3 regions of the Paraburkholderia sp. PREW-6R genome follow, and region 1 is predicted to be linked to each of the others. Evidence: predicted binding sites of a transcription regulator. Region 1 holds the regulator's gene; each other region holds the start of a gene.
What was found. The regulator HrcA, encoded in region 1, represses chaperone genes, less so after heat shock. The targets are predictions, from matches to a motif close to TTAGCACTCNNNNNNNNNGAGTGCTAA.
Positions count from the first base shown of each region.

Region 2: a site for HrcA is predicted at 1,737-1,763, ahead of rpoH (RNA polymerase sigma factor RpoH). Genes of this name have one in related genera too.
Region 3: a site for HrcA is predicted at 2,985-3,011, ahead of groES (co-chaperone GroES). Genes of this name have one in related genera too.

Region 1 is NZ_CP155073.1:528,209-533,581, reverse strand. Features, by position in the region: gene AAGS40_RS02370 (hypothetical protein) at 256-417, shown strand; gene AAGS40_RS02365 (RNA-binding S4 domain-containing protein) at 389-796, opposite strand; gene hemH (ferrochelatase) at 804-1,874, opposite strand; gene hrcA (heat-inducible transcriptional repressor HrcA) at 2,076-3,095, opposite strand; gene AAGS40_RS02350 (NAD kinase) at 3,309-4,211, shown strand; gene recN (DNA repair protein RecN) at 4,280-5,373, shown strand, end outside.
Region 2 is NZ_CP155073.1:355,897-361,269, reverse strand. Features, by position in the region: gene ybiB (DNA-binding protein YbiB) at 1-321, shown strand, start outside; gene AAGS40_RS01620 (nuclear transport factor 2 family protein) at 469-852, opposite strand; gene AAGS40_RS01615 (acyloxyacyl hydrolase) at 896-1,459, opposite strand; gene rpoH (RNA polymerase sigma factor RpoH) at 1,826-2,761, shown strand; gene cydP (cytochrome oxidase putative small subunit CydP) at 3,116-3,376, shown strand; gene AAGS40_RS01600 (cytochrome ubiquinol oxidase subunit I) at 3,366-4,961, shown strand; gene cydB (cytochrome d ubiquinol oxidase subunit II) at 4,996-5,373, shown strand, end outside.
Region 3 is NZ_CP155073.1:642,050-647,422, forward strand. Features, by position in the region: gene AAGS40_RS02840 (hypothetical protein) at 78-719, opposite strand; gene AAGS40_RS02845 (hypothetical protein) at 1,022-1,456, shown strand; gene AAGS40_RS02850 (glycine zipper domain-containing protein) at 1,645-2,091, shown strand; gene AAGS40_RS02855 (hypothetical protein) at 2,195-2,590, shown strand; gene groES (co-chaperone GroES) at 3,084-3,374, shown strand; gene groL (chaperonin GroEL) at 3,429-5,069, shown strand; gene AAGS40_RS02870 (hydroxymethylpyrimidine/phosphomethylpyrimidine kinase) at 5,303-5,373, opposite strand, start outside.

The DNA of each region.
Region 1 (5,373 bases):
GGGGCCGCAGAGACCCGTTTCAAGCCGGTTCCGGCGAACTTTTCATTCTTGTTCTACGCGCCGGAAACGCGCGGTTACAACCATTATTCCGGCGCAATGAGATTCAGATTGAGGGAAGTCGGCAAGTGGCCTATGCTCCATTAAAAGGCCGGAAAAGACACGTTAACCCTAATCTGACGTAAGCCTTCCGACATCTTTTCAAAATCCACCCGAAAAGCCCGTTTCCTTAGTGCAACCTCCCAAGGGGAGTCAACCGTGAAACTGACCTTTGCAATCTCGGTGGTCGCATTGGTTCTGATTGCGGGCACCACGACCATCTGCATGTCCGGCGCTGTGAACGACCGCACCACCGAGTACGGCGGCGTTCACGCGACCATGGAACAGCTGTTCAACCCTCACGCGAAAATTTGTCGATAGTGCGGCGATCACGCTTGGTCGGCCGTCCGTGCAATGTGGCGGCAGGCTCGCGATACGTTTTGCGCCGCTCCAGTTCCGCCTGCCGCTTCGCCCTGCTCTCTTCGGTTTCCGCATAAAGCGTCTGCGCGACGCTCGCCGGCCCGCGCACGTCGCACACGCCAAGCACCTCGACCTGCCACACGACTCGCTCGATCTCGATCTCGACCCGATCACCCACGCGCACCTCTTTCGCCGGCTTGACGCTCGCGCCGCCAATCCGCGCGTGGCCTTTTTCGACCGCGTTTGCCGCGAGCGAGCGCGTCTTGAAAAAACGTGCAGCCCACAGCCATTTGTCGATGCGCAGCTTCGCGCCTGGCTCGGTGGAGATCTTGTGATTCATGAGCTCATCAGCCTCCGCTGTTGTGCGGTACGGGAACGGCCTGCACCGGCCAGCCCTGCAGATTCTGCGCGACGATTTCGCCGAGCGCCGTGATCCACGGCTGCGACGCGTTCAGACAGGGAATGCGATGAAACTCCTTGCCACCCGCATGCACGAACTCATCGCGCACTTCCATGCCGATTTCTTCGACGGTTTCCAGGCAGTCGGCGGTAAACCCCGGACAAAACAGGTCTGCCCGCCGCACGCCCGCCGCGCCAAGCTCTTTCAGCGTCGGCGCCGTGTACGGTTGCAGCCACTCGGCCTTACCGAAACGCGACTGGAACGTAATGCGGCATTCCACCGGCGTCAGTTCGAGCGCCTGCATCAGCAACGCGCCTGTCAACTGGCATTGCTCGTGATAGGGATCGCCGAGGTCGAGCGTGCGCTTGGGCACGCCGTGAAAACTCAGCACGAGCTTGTCGCCGGCGGCAAAATCAGGACGCCCATGCTGATGCCAGTACTGCTGCACTTGCGCGGCGAGCGCGCCGATGTAGGCCGGGTGATCGGCATACTGACGCACCGTGCGGATCTCCGGCTGGTTGCGCATACGCTTGAGCGCGGAGAACGCGTCGTCGAAAGCGGTGGCTGTGGTCGACGACGAATACTGCGGATACATCGGCATCAGCAGAATACGTTCGGCGCCCGCCAGTTTCAGCTGGTTGAGCATGGCCGGAATGCCAGGCGTGCCGTAACGCATCGCGTAGTCGACCAGCACGGTGTAGTCGTTCAGGTGCAGCAGATGGCGCAGCCCCTCCACCTGCTTTTCCGTATAAACACGCAATGGCGAGCCTTCGGGCATCCACACGGTTGCGTACTTCTTTGCGGACGCCACACTACGGAACGGCAATATGAACAGACGCAGAATGATCTGCCACAGCAGCGCCGGTATTTCGACGACACGGGGGTCGGACAGGAACTGCGCGAGATAGCGGCGCACAGCGCGCGGCGTAGGCGCGTCGGGTGTGCCGAGATTGATCAGCATCACGGCGACGCGGTGAGACGTGGCGTTCTGTGAAGGCCGCTCGAGGTCGAAGCGCATAGGCAGCAGGGTTGTCCGCTTGTGGCGGAGGCTCGTTCAGGTGAGATTCATTATAGCGGCGGGCTCGCAGCCGGGTCCGCCGCGGACCCCTGGCCGTTCGGCCAATTGGCAAGTCGCGCGCCGTCGCGCATCATGGACGGCATGACATGCGGCACGAACCTGCCGGACGTTATTGGAGGCTCAACGCGGTGCCAGCGGCCGTCACTGCTGACTGAGCGTGAGCGAAAGCAGCCGCGCGGTGATGTCGACGATCGGAATGACGCGGTTATACGCCATGCGCGTTGGTCCTATCACGCCCAGCGTGCCGACAATCTTGCCGTTCACTTCATAAGGGGCCGTGACAACGCTCATTTCCTCGATCGGCACGAGATTCGACTCGCCGCCGATAAAAATCTGCACCCCCGCCGCATGACTCGACACGTCGAGCAACTGAAGGAGACTCGTCTTTTGATCGAACACATCGAACAGCTTGCGCAGGCGCGCCATGTCGGAAGAAAGATCGGCGACCTCGAGCAGGTTGCGCTCGCCGGAGATCAGCACGGTTTCGCCCGTATCCGCTTCGTCCGTGCTCGCCGTGACGGCGGCGTGCATCAGTGTGGTCATGTCGCCGCGCAGCGCGTCGATCTCCTCGCGCAGGCGGCGGCGCACCTCGTCGAACGAGAGGCCGGCAAAATGCGCGTTGATGTAATTGGACGCTTCCACGAGTTGCGACGGCGAGAAGTCGCGCTGCGTGGCCATGATGCGGTTTTGCACGTCGCCTTCGGGCGTGACGATGATCAGCAGAATGCGCTTGTCGGACAGGCGCATGAATTCGATCTGCTTGAAGACGTGGCTGCGGCGCGGCGTCAGCACCACACCGGCGAATTGCGACAGGCTGGAGAGCACACTCGCCGCCGCCGCGACGATTTTCTGCGGTTCGCCCGCCTGCAGCGTAGTCTTGACGGTGCGCATCACGGCTTCTTCGTCCGCGGCGGATTCCACTGTCAGCATGGTGTCCACGAACAGGCGGTAGCCGCGCGGGGTGGGTATGCGGCCTGCGGAAGTATGCGGACTGATCACGAGCCCCAGATCCTCGAGATCCGACATCACGTTGCGAATGGTGGCCGGGCTCAGCTCGAGCCCGGAATAGCGCGACAACGTGCGCGAGCCGACCGGCTGACCTTCGGCGATGTATCGCTCGATCAGCGTTTTAAGGAGGGTTTGTGCGCGAGGATCTAGCATGACGGAAAATTTTAGCTTATTGGCGCAAGCACCGCGAGCGCTGACGGCGCCCATCCCTGACGAACACTGCGCCGCTGACGACCGGCGCGCATGTCATCAAGGCTTCACCATTCTAACGATAATCCCGCGCTACGCTGGCAGCCCGTTCTGGCCGGCCCACAACCGGGCCGCCCGGCGGTTCTTTTCAGGCCCTACCTATGGTGTAATGCCGGCATGCAAGTGACCAGCCAGTTCAAGACCGTCGCGCTCGTCGGGCGCAACAATACGCCGGGTATCCGCGAGCCGTTGACCGCGCTCGCCTCGTGCATCGCGAAACGCGGCTTCGAGGTCGTGTTCGAGGCCGACACCGCCGCCGAAATCGGCGTTACCGACTACCCGGCGCTCCGTCCTGCCGAAATCGGTGCGCGCGCCGACGTCGCCGTCGTACTCGGCGGCGACGGCACGATGCTCGGCATCGGCCGGCAGCTCGCGCCGTACCGCACGCCGCTGATCGGCATCAACCACGGCCGGCTCGGTTTCATCACGGACATTCCGATCTCGGACATGAGCGAGATCGTGCCGCAAATGCTGACGGGCAAGTTCGAGCGCGAGGAACGCGTGTTGCTCGAAGCGCGCATCGTGCGCGGCGGCACGCCGATCTACCACGCGCTGGCTTTCAACGACGTGGTGGTCAACCGTAGCGGCTTTTCGGGCATGGCGGAGCTGCATGTATCGGTAGACGGACGCTTCATGTACAACCAGCGCTCCGACGGTCTGATCGTGGCCACGCCAACCGGCTCCACGGCCTACGCGCTGTCGTCGCAAGGGCCCATCCTGCATCCGCAGTTGCAAGGCATCGTTCTCGTGCCGATTGCGCCGCACGCGCTGTCGAACCGGCCAATCGTGCTGCCGGACGACTCGAAGGTCAGCATTCAGATCGTTTCGGGACGCGAAGTCAACGTCAATTTCGACATGCAGTCGTTCACGTCGCTCGAATTGAGCGACACGATCGAAGTGCGGCGCTCGCGCCATACCGTGCCCATGCTTCATCCGGTCGGCTACAGCTATTACGCCACGCTGCGCAAGAAGCTGCACTGGAATGAGTACCCGTCGCACGAAGAAGACACCAAGCCGTAAGCGGCGAGCCAACGCTGGAATACGACCGCCGCCGGAAACCGACTCTCAAGCACACCAGACGACCCTTCATGCTTCGCCATCTCTCGATACGTGACTTCGTCATCGTCGCCGCGCTCGATCTCGAATTCGACAGCGGCTTCACCGTTTTTTCCGGCGAAACCGGCGCTGGCAAGTCGATTCTGATCGACGCGCTCGCGCTCACGCTCGGCGCGCGCGCCGACGCGAGCGTCGTGCGAACGGGCGAAAGCCGCGCCGACATCACCGCGGAGTTCGATACCCATGCGCAGGTCGAGCAATGGCTCGACGCGCAGGCGCTCGGTACGGCTGCAAGCGACGACCACCACGGCGGCACGGTCATGCTGCGCCGCGTGGTGGATGCAAATGGCCGCTCGCGCGCGTTTATCAACGGCACTGCGGCGACACTCGCGCAGTTGCGCGAAGTCGGCGAAATGCTGGTCGATATTCACGGGCAGCACGCGCACCAGTTGCTGATGCGTCCAGACGCGCAGCGCGAACTGTTCGACACGCATGCCGGCCTGAGCGAGAGCGCGGCCACCGTCACGCGCGCCTGGCGGGCCTGGCGCGAAAAGGTGCAGGCGGTCGAGCACGCGCAAACGCGTGACCGCGAACTGCAACTCGAGCGCGAGCGGCTTGCATGGCAGCTCACCGAACTCGACAGGCTCAACCCGCAGCCGGGTGAATGGGAAGAGGTCAACAGCGAGCACAAACGCCTGTCGCACTCGGCCAATCTGATCGACGGCGTGCAAGGCGCGCTCAATGCACTCTCCGAATCGGACGAGGCGATGATCACGCATCTGGCGTCGATCGTTTCGAAAGTGCGCGATCTCGCGGAGATCGATCCGGCTTTGAACGACGTACTGGCCGCGCTCGAACCCGCCGAAATCCAGCTACAGGAAGCCGCGTATTCGCTGAGTCACTACGCTCAGAAGCTCGAACTCGATCCCGACCGTCTCGCGCAGGTCGAAAAGCGTCTGGACGCACTGCATTCGACCGCGCGCAAATTCCGTCTTCAGCCCGAGACGCTACCCGAGGAACATGAGGCGCGTCGCGCACAACTCGCCGCGCTCGACGCCGCGGCCGACCTCGACAGCCTGCATGCGGCCGAAGCCCGCGCGAGAGAAGCATTCCTCGCCGAAGCGAA
Region 2 (5,373 bases), 170 kb from region 1:
GACAGCCTCACGCAACTGTTCAATACGCATCCGGACGCGGCCGCGGGTGGCGCACTGCTCGCGCGCGGCACCGAAGGGGAGGCGGTGGCCGATACGCGCCGCCAGGTTCAGGTGGACTGGCTGCACGACGGCGTGTGCGAAACGCTCGTGCCGCACGAACGTTCGTCGTCCGATGCGCCGGAGGTCGAGTTGCCCGAAGCGCGCGACGCCGCCACCACGGCCACGTGGATCGCCGCCGTGTTGCGCGGCGAAGCACCCGTTCCAAGCGCGATCGAGCGGCAGGTCGAGCTGATTGCGGGCGTGGCGAAAGTCGCGCGTTAAAGCGCGCCAGCCGCTCAACGGAAGGTGCGGCGTTACGCTACGTTTTTCAGGTATGTTGATTCGCGCGCGGGTTGGCAACGCGGTTGCGGCGGCAAGTCGATCGGCGCGTCGACGCAAAAAGCGACAGGCACGCTGCGTGATGAAGCCCTATTCGATTGCGCAACGCGTCGCCTGCCACGCGATCAGCCGCCAATGCCCTTCTTCCTGCGCATGAATCGCGATGTACGCGATCGGAAACAGCAAGGCGCCGTTATTCGCTTCCATCTCGATCAGCGCGCGGCCCGTGACGACGCAGGTTTCACGGCCAACCGGCAGCACGTCCTGGGACTGGACTTCGATCTGCCGATAGCGGCGGCGCCCGGCCGTGATTCCGTCGATGAACTGCCGCTTCGTCTCGCGCTTGCCGTTGGTGTGCACGTAGCTCACGTTGTCGGCGATGAGGGCGTCGAGTGAGGGTCCGTCGCCGTCGACCATCGCACGAAAACGCTCCCGCTCCAGCCCGCGGATCGCTTCGATCGTCTTTCCAGCCATTGCTCAGCCCCTTGCACCGGTCAGCCGAACATGGCCACGGTCGTCAGAAGTTATATTGCAAATATAGCTGGTGGAAATTTATACCAGGATTCGGCTCTTTGATACCGCCGTTGGAAATATGCTGGAAACGGTAACCCACCTGGTACTGCTGGTGGTTCCCGATCTGCAGGCCGACCCCGGCCGTCGGCGTGAACTGGAACGCCGTCGACATCGTGAAGTCAGAAGTAATACGCGGATGGGTCAGCAGCCGCACGCCCACGCCCGCCTCGACAAAAGGCCGGACATACCCCGCGCCCCTGATGAAGCGGATGAACGGCGTCACCCCGAATTCGCCGATGTTCTCGTGCACATCCCCTTCGTCGGTATGCCACCAGGCTGCGTGCGCTTCGCCGATCAGCGCGAAGTGCCATGAGCCGATGTGCCACCACGTCAAATCCGGATCCCAGACCAGACCCAGATCGAGCTTCTTGACATGATGGTCGGCTGTACCCGCCGCAACCTGCACGCCGAATTGATCGGCCGAGGCCATTCCTGCGGCACCGAACAGGACAGCGGCAACTGCCCCTTTTAGAGCCAGGCCACGCAATGCTTTCTTTTTGTTGTCCATCTAACACCCGAGATCCGTCGAAAGTTGAACAATCTGTAACAGTTTTTTGGCTATTCTAAAGACAAACTGGCTCGCGCGGATCATCTGAAGAAATCTAATTTTCTGCAATTAGTTGCTTCAAATTTTGGAATTGTCGGTCAATTATTATCGTGAAGGCCAATTGTCAGGTAAATAATACGGCTACCACATGTTTGGGCGCAGAAGCGTAAAATGACTATCGAAACCTAAATTTCAATAGGAATCTACGGAACTTGGATGCCCCTACGGCCTCTAAGTATTAGCACTCGGCAATTCAGAGTGCTAACATCCAACGCTGGAGTCGTTTAACTGAATACGCTTTTGTCTGATTCCAAAGGAGTTTTTCACGTGAGCCATGCAATGACCCTTCCGAGTACTTTGAGCCCGTCGTCGGCTAAGGCCGCTCCGGCAGGTGCGCTGGCGCTCTCGCATTCCTCGCTGCTGCCCGGCCAGCTGGGCAATATCGACGCCTACATCCAGGCCGTTAATCGGATTCCGATGCTGACGCCGGCGGAAGAACGCCAGTTCGCCACCGAATTTCGCGAGCAGGACAATCTGGAGTCCGCGCGCCGTCTCGTCCTGTCGCACTTGCGGCTGGTCGTGTCGATCGCGCGCAACTATCTCGGCTATGGTCTGCCGCACGCCGATCTGATCCAGGAAGGCAACATCGGCCTGATGAAGGCCGTCAAGCGCTTCGATCCGGAGCAGAACGTACGTCTCGTGTCGTACGCGATGCATTGGATCAAGGCGGAGATCCACGAATACATTCTGCGCAACTGGCGGATGGTGAAAGTGGCCACCACCAAGGCGCAGCGCAAGCTGTTCTTCAACCTGCGCAGCCACAAGCAAGGCCTGGGCGCTTTCACGCCAGACGAGATCGAAGGTCTCGCCAAAGAACTGAACGTGAAGCGCGAGGAAGTCGCAGAGATGGAAACGCGCCTTTCTGGCGGCGATATCGCGCTGGAAGGTCAGGTCGAAGACGGCGAAGAGTCTTACGCGCCGATCGCTTATCTGGCCGACTCGCACAGCGAGCCGACCGCCGTGCTGGCTTCGCGTCAGCGCGACAAGCTGCAAAGCGACGGCATTGCAAGCGCGCTGGACGCGCTCGACGCCCGCAGCCGCCGCATTATCGAGGCACGCTGGCTGAAGGTAGAAGACGACGGTTCGGGCGGCTCGACGCTGCACGAACTGGCGGACGAGTTCGGTGTGTCCGCGGAACGTATTCGCCAGATCGAAGCAAGCGCCATGAAGAAAATGCGCGGCGCATTGACCGAGTACGCATAACGCCAGAGCATAAACGCACGCCGGACCTCCCGGCGCGCAGCCAGTTAGAAAGCCCCGCCTTCGCAAGATGGCGGGGCTTTTTTTCGTCTGCCGCGCGGCTTGCCCGGCGGCCCACCTGGCAACGCTTTCGCGTGTGCTCGCCTTGGGTTGCGATCGGGCAAAGAAAGTGCACTTTCTTGACGTATCTCAAACTCCCTACCAATACTGTTTGAAAGGGATGTCGTTCGCGACGCAATGCCGCACGGTCGGATCACGCGCGTCGCGTCGATCCTCTTAATATCGGGACGCACTCGCCAGATCGTTCACGGTCTGGGGCCAGCCGGAATTCCGGTGTGAAGTTGCCTTCGACCGATCATGACCATAGTCCTCCATCGCCGCAACACGCTCCGCTCGACCCTACGCAAGCGGTTTGCGGCGTGGGTACGCGGTCCGACATTGGCGCGGGATATCGCCATCGTGCTGTCCATCAAGTTCGTACTGCTAATGGCGCTCAAATACACATTCTTTAACCATCCACAGGCGCAGCACATGTCGCTGCCGCCTGAGCAAGTCGCACAGGCGCTGCTCTTCGCGCCCGCCGCGCATCCGTCTCAAGGTGACCAACATGCCCGTTAGCGATGTCGTAGAACTGTCGCGCCTCCAGTTCGCCATCACGGCGCTTTACCACTTCCTTTTTGTGCCGCTCACGCTCGGTCTGTCGTGGCTGCTCGTCATCATGGAGTCGGTCTACGTGATGACCGGCAAACAGATCTACAAGGACATGACCCAGTTCTGGGGCAAGCTTTTCGGTATCAATTTCGCGATGGGTGTCACGACCGGTCTCACGCTCGAATTTCAGTTCGGCACCAACTGGTCGTACTACTCGCACTACGTGGGCGACATTTTCGGCGTGCCGCTCGCGGTCGAAGGGCTCATGGCGTTCTTCCTCGAATCGACCTTTGTGGGGCTGTTCTTTTTCGGCTGGAACCGGCTCTCGCGCGTGCAGCACGTGATCGTCACGTTCCTCGTGGCACTCGGGTCGAACCTGTCCGCGCTATGGATTCTCGTGGCCAACGGCTGGATGAACAATCCGGTCGGCGCGACCTTCAACTACGAAACCATGCGGATGGAACTCGACAGCATTTTCTCCGTGCTGTTCAACCCGGTTGCGCAGGTCAAGTTCGTGCACACCGTTTCCGCCGGTTATGTGACGGCGTCGATGTTCGTACTGGGGATTTCGTCGTGGTATCTGCTCAAGCGCCGCGACACTGAATTCGCGCTGCGTTCGTTCGCGATCGCCGCGGGCTTCGGGCTCGCGTCGACACTGTGCGTGATCGTGCTCGGCGACGAATCCGGCTACCGCACCGGTGAAGTGCAGCAGGTGAAGCTGGCCGCGATCGAATCCGAGTGGGAAACCGCGCCCGCACCGGCGCCGTTTACGATCATCGGCATTCCGAACCAGCAGGAGGAGCGCACCGACTATGCGATCCGCGTGCCCTACGCGCTCGGCCTGATCGCAACCCGTTCGATCGACGAGCCCGTAGTCGGCCTGAAGGATCTGATGGCACACAACGAAGTGCGGATCCGCAACGGCATGCTGGCCTACGCCGCGCTGCAAAAGCTCAAGCAGGGCGACGTGACCGACGAAACCAAAACCGCATTCGAAGCGCACAAGGCGGACCTCGGTTACGGTCTGATGCTCAAGCAGTTCACCGCCGCCGTCACCGACGCCACGCCCGCTCAGATCAGGCAAGCCGCGAAGAAGACCATCCCGCCCGTCGCGCCCGTGTTTTTTTCGTTTCGCGTGATGGTCGGGCTCGGCGTGCTGTTTCTCGCCACGTTCGTCGCGGCCTTCTGGTTCTGTGCGCAACGCTCGTTGCTGCTCGACAAACGTCGCTGGTTCCTGCGCTGGGCCGTGTGGGCCATTCCGTTGCCGTGGCTAGCGGCGGAGTTCGGCTGGATCGTCGCCGAGGTGGGCCGTCAACCGTGGACCATCGCGGGCATTCTGCCGACCAACCTCTCTGCTTCGAGTCTCACCGCGAGTGATCTGTACCTGAGTATTGCCGGCTTCGTGGTGTTTTACACCGTGCTGTTCATCATCGAAATCACGCTGATGTTCAAGTACGCGCGGCTCGGGCCGTCGTCGCTGCACACGGGCCGCTATCACCACGAACTCAACCAGCCGCTGCATCAGCCGCTGCCGTCCAACTCGGCTGCCTGATTCGCCGCCACACCGCATCGAGGACAAGATCATCATGGATTACGCAACCCTCAAACTGATCTGGTGGGTGCTGATCGGCGTGCTGCTGATCGGCTTTGCGCTCACCGACGGCTTCGACATGGGCGCCGCGATTCTGCTGCCGTTCGTCGGCAAAACGGATGGGGAAAGGCGCATCGTCGTGAACACCGTGGGTGCCACGTGGGAAGGCAATCAGGTGTGGCTCATCACGGCCGGCGGCGCGATGTTCGCCGCGTGGCCGCTCGTGTACGCCGCGTCGTTCTCGGGCTTTTACTTTGCGATGCTGCTGGTGCTGTTCTCGCTGTTCTTCCGCCCGGTCGGCTTCGACTATCGCGGCAAACGCGACGACCCGCGCTGGCGCACCGCGTGGGACTGGGCGCTCTTCGTCGGCGGC
Region 3 (5,373 bases), 110 kb from region 1:
TGCCAGTTCGTCTATGCGCACCGAATGCCGGCGCCACCATCGAAAAAACCAGGCACCGTGCAGGCTTGCCGCCGGGCTTACTGGACGACGTAACCCCGCGCCTGCATGCATGCGCCATACGCGGCCCAATATTGTGTCATCGGCGGCTCCGGTGCAGGCAGCGGCGGCATTTGTGTGCCGCTGCCGACTGCCGCGCTCTGCGCGCCGCTAGCCATAGCGGCTGACGATGCGCCGCTATCCGCGCTCGTTGCCGTCGCTGAGGCAGCCGTTGCTGAGGCAGCCGTTGCCATGGTAGCCGATGCGCCGGTTGCGGTTGTCGCGGTGGTCGTCGCCTTGCCTCGCGCGTGTGCCGTGCTCCCGCTTGCCGGCTTCGGCGCTGCGGCCGTGGCGGGCGCTGACGCGCTCGCGTCCGGCGCGCTCATGTCGGCGGGCATGCTCGTGCCGAACGGCGCCGCCGAGAAACTGCTGGGGGGCAGGGGTGGCCGCGACGGCACACCGGTGGAGGACGTTCTGGTCGCCGCCGGTTGTCGAGGCGGCAGTTGCGACTCGTGGGCGATATTGACCTTGGTCTGCTTGTTCGCCATGGCGTAGCAGGTCGCCGTATCGATGCTGCGCTGATACGGGCTTTGGCTGCGTACCGGATAGGTGAGCGGCTGCCATGCAAAAGCAGCACTGCTGAAGACCGCTAAAGTGATTGCTGTATATGTTCTAAGTCGCATCGCAGTCGCTCCCGCAGCGATGTTTAGCCGTTTGCCGGCATTGTTCTTCGCGGAGTGTTCTGATAGCTGCTAGTTCTGCCGCTGAACAGCGGCTGATTGCCGCGAAGGCTCTTGGTTTCAGCGTAACACCTGTGGTTGCCGCCGCAGCGATCAGCATAGCGCGCGAAAACGCCATCGTGCAGTCGATTAGCGACACATTCAAAAAATGCATGTGAAAATTCCGCGAAAAAGGCGAAAAAGCCTGGGAGAATCCCTGGCAATTGCGGGATCGGGGCAGTGTTTCCGGGAGCGGTGAGACCGTAATGAAGTGCGGTGAAAGTGGTTCATTCTTTCAGTTGCCGCACAGGCCAGAAATGCCGTCGCGCAGGCAAGCCGGAATGGGACATTTTTGGGTCAAAAGTAATTTAACTATTTTTCCGCGCACGTGTATCGGACGCTCGCCTACCATGACTCATGATGCTGTCGCGATCATGGCTCTCTCCGATCTGGCGGCTCGGGTCGAGCCTTTTTGGCCGCATGGGCCGGCATTGGTTGCCATTGGCCGCCAGCAAGGATTGCGCGATTTGCAGTGGATTTCGGTTGCCATCGTTGATAAGGGTGACAGAAGTTTCTGGACTCTATTGCGACGCTTAAATCACCCGGTTTTCCGAGTCGGCTGTTTTCTGAAATCGGCGGAAAGCAGCCGGATGGCGCAACGAACAAAGGCGGTCGAAAGACATTTCGTTGGCTGCCAATGAACACGTTATTGAGAATTGCAACCTTCATTTGCCATCAATACGCAAGCGTTAATGATTGGCCGTTCGTTCGCTTACGCACGTCGGCGGCGGTTTCATTTGTCTTCAACCAATTCAATCGGCGGCGGATCCTCGCTGCCTTGTTGCTGTTTTAACGCCGGGGCGGCGCTTACTTATGTATGGAGAGTGGTATGAAGCGTCTTGCTGTGTTCATGCTGTTGGGTCTTAGTGCAGCAGCGCTGGCTCAGAAGCCAGCCGTATATCCCGCGCATGGTCAGAGCCCGGAGAAGCAGCAGCAGGACGAAAGCGCCTGCTACACGTGGGCGAAGCAGAACACCGGGATCGATCCCGCGACCGTCGCTCAGGCCGCGCCGCCGCCTGCTCCAACAGGTGCGCGCGCGGCGGGCGCGGCCAGAGGCGCGGCGGCGGGTGCGATTGTCGGCGACGTGAACCATCACGATGCGGGGCACGGCGCGGCGGTCGGCGCCACGGCGGGCGTGCTGGCGGGCGGCGTGCGCAGCCGCCAGCAGCACGCGGCGCAGGCGCAGGCCGCGAACACCGGCAAGCAGAACGCAATGAACACATACTGGCATGCGTACGGTGCATGCATGCAGGGGCGCGGGTATTCAGTCCAGTAGCGGCGGCGTGTGCCAACGCCTGGGTGGCCCGAAGGGGCAGCCTGATTCAAGTCAGGCGTGCTCGAACAAAAGCTAACCGGCGCGGCGGACGTAAGGAGCGAGCATGGTGAAAAGGCAATATGTGTATCGGCGGCTGTTCCTGGCAACCTGCACGCTATTGCTGTCATTAGCCGCTGGCAGGCCAGCTTTCGCCGACCAGGACATCGCGAATGCGAATGTCGAGACGGCGGCCGAACGCGCGCATTTCGCACACGACTTTTGCGGCGTCGCGCCCGAGCGCATTACCGCGTATAAAGAGCGCATCAGACAGGTGCAGCACGGCGTCAGCGATTTCGAGCAGCACTGGCAGGCAGGCTGGCGCCGCATGGACGACGAGAGCACGCAAATGAGTCAACTGCGCGAGGGCGATCCGGCGGAGTTCGCCGCGCGCGTGAAGTCCGACTGTGGCCGGCTCAAGTGGATGGCGCAGAACGCAGTGCGTCCACGTTCTTCAAAGTAATGGCGGCTTTGTTCCGGAGCTTCGCGGTCCAGACGCGGGAGATTCGGGTCTACGTCAGTCGCTCTCAATATAGCCGTCACTTGGGTGGGCTGATGACATCGACGCCGGCCACGGCCTGCGCCAGGGATTTCCCTGGCAGGTCTGCGCGGGGAGTCTTCCCGCGTACCGGCGGCCGCTCGACTACGCGATTTTCCGAGCCCAAACAACTTAAGTGTGGGCACCACAGCGTGCAAGTGATTGTTTTGACGAAGAATCACGACTGGGCTATCTAGGCCCCGTCGCCGCATGAACTGCCAGTTTGGCGTGCAATTCGCCGGGTTTACACCGACGCACGGCATGATCTTCGCATTTGCCGCGCTTCCCTTCTTGAATTTGTCACCACCGCTCCATATAATTAGCACTCACTGCACGAGAGTGCTAACAACATCGCCGGTTGGCTCGGTCAGCCGGGTTTTCTCAGCGTTCTTCAGTCTCAATCAAGAGAGGAGTATGTATGAACCTTCGTCCTTTGCATGATCGCGTGATCGTCAAACGTCTGGATCAAGAAACCAAGACCGCGTCGGGCATCGTGATCCCCGAAGCCGCAGCAGAAAAGCCGGATCAAGGCGAAATTCTGGCAGTCGGCCCGGGCAAGCGCGACGACAAGGGTGCGGCAATCGCACTCGACGTGAAGGTTGGTGACCGTGTTCTGTTCGGTAAGTATGCAGGCCAGACCGTTAAGGTCGACGGCAACGAACTGCTCGTGATGCGTGAAGAAGACATCATGGCCGTGGTGCAGAAGTAAGCGCAAAGCCGCTACTTTTCCCGGTCCTATCCACAGAATTCAAGGAGTTAGAAGATGGCAGCTAAAGACGTCGTATTCGGTGATTCCGCCCGTGCCAAGATGGTTGAAGGCGTGAACATCCTCGCGAACGCCGTGAAGGTCACGCTGGGTCCGAAGGGCCGCAACGTTGTGCTAGAACGCAGCTTCGGTGGCCCGACGGTCACCAAAGACGGTGTGTCGGTCGCGAAAGAGATCGAACTGAAAGACAAGCTCCAGAACATGGGCGCACAAATGGTCAAGGAAGTGGCTTCCAAGACCAGCGACAACGCAGGCGACGGCACCACGACCGCTACGGTCCTGGCTCAGTCGATCGTTCGCGAAGGCATGAAGTACGTTGCATCGGGCATGAACCCGATGGACCTGAAGCGCGGCATCGACAAGGCTGTTGCAGCCGCTATCGACGAACTGCGCAAGATCAGCAAGCCGTGCACGACCAACAAGGAAATCGCTCAGGTCGGCGCGATCTCGGCGAACAGCGATTCGTCGATCGGCGACCGCATTGCTGAAGCAATGGACAAGGTCGGCAAGGAAGGCGTGATTACCGTTGAAGACGGCAAGTCGCTGCAAGACGAGCTGGACGTTGTCGAAGGTATGCAATTCGACCGCGGCTACCTGTCGCCGTACTTCATCAACAATCCGGACAAGCAGGTTGCCGTTCTGGACAACCCGTTCGTGCTGCTGCACGACAAGAAGGTCTCGAACATTCGTGACCTCCTCCCGGTCCTGGAACAGGTCGCAAAGGCTGGCCGTCCGCTGCTGATCATCGCTGAAGACGTCGAAGGCGAAGCACTGGCAACGCTGGTGGTGAACAACATCCGCGGCATTCTGAAGACGGTTGCTGTGAAGGCTCCGGGCTTCGGCGATCGTCGTAAGGCTATGCTGGAAGACATCGCGATCCTGACCGGCGGTCAAGTCATCGCTGAAGAAACCGGCCTGACGCTCGAAAAGGCAACGCTGGCCGAACTGGGTCAAGCGAAGCGTATCGAAGTGGGCAAGGAAAACACCACGATCATCGACGGCGCTGGCGAAGCGGCAAGCATCGAAGCACGTGTGAAGCAGGTTCGCACGCAGATCGAGGAAGCAACGTCGGACTACGACCGTGAAAAGCTGCAGGAACGCGTGGCCAAGCTGGCAGGCGGCGTTGCAGTGATCAAGGTTGGCGCTGCGACCGAAGTCGAAATGAAGGAAAAGAAGGCGCGTGTCGAAGACGCACTGCACGCAACGCGCGCAGCGGTGGAAGAAGGCATCGTGGCGGGCGGCGGTGTTGCGCTGATCCGCGCTCGCACGGCAATCGCAGGCCTGAAGGGTACTAACGCCGATCAGGACGCAGGTATCAAGATCGTTCTGCGCGCAATGGAAGAGCCGCTGCGTCAGATCGTCACGAACGGCGGCGAAGAAGCCAGCGTCGTGGTGGCAGCGGTTGCTGCTGGCCAGGGCAACTATGGCTACAACGCGGCAACCGGCGAGTACGTCGACCTGGTGGACGCAGGTGTCGTGGACCCGACGAAGGTTACGCGCACGGCGCTGCAAAACGCAGCTTCGGTCGCTGGCCTGCTGTTGACCACCGACGCAGCTGTCTGCGAACTGCCGAAGGAAGACGCACCGATGCCTGGCGGCATGCCCGGCGGCATGGGCGGCATGGGCATGGACATGTAATTGCCTTTGGGCCTCGTTCGAGGCTCAACGGGAACACATGGGGAAGTGCGCTGCGAGGCGCACTTCCCGAAAGAAAAACCCGCGCAAAACGCGGGTTTTTTCTTTGGAGTGCGCCTGGAACTGAAACGTGGCGAAGGGAAAGACGGGGCGGCGGCGCCAATACCACCAATGGACCTTCGGCAGGAATTCGGGCCAGCGCGGCAGGGGGCCGCAAAAAGGAGGTGAGCGGTCGTCTAATGACGCGCTTCGCCCGGTGCCGCATCCTTGCCGGTGGCGGGCGGCGTTTCGTCGTCGCTACTGCGGG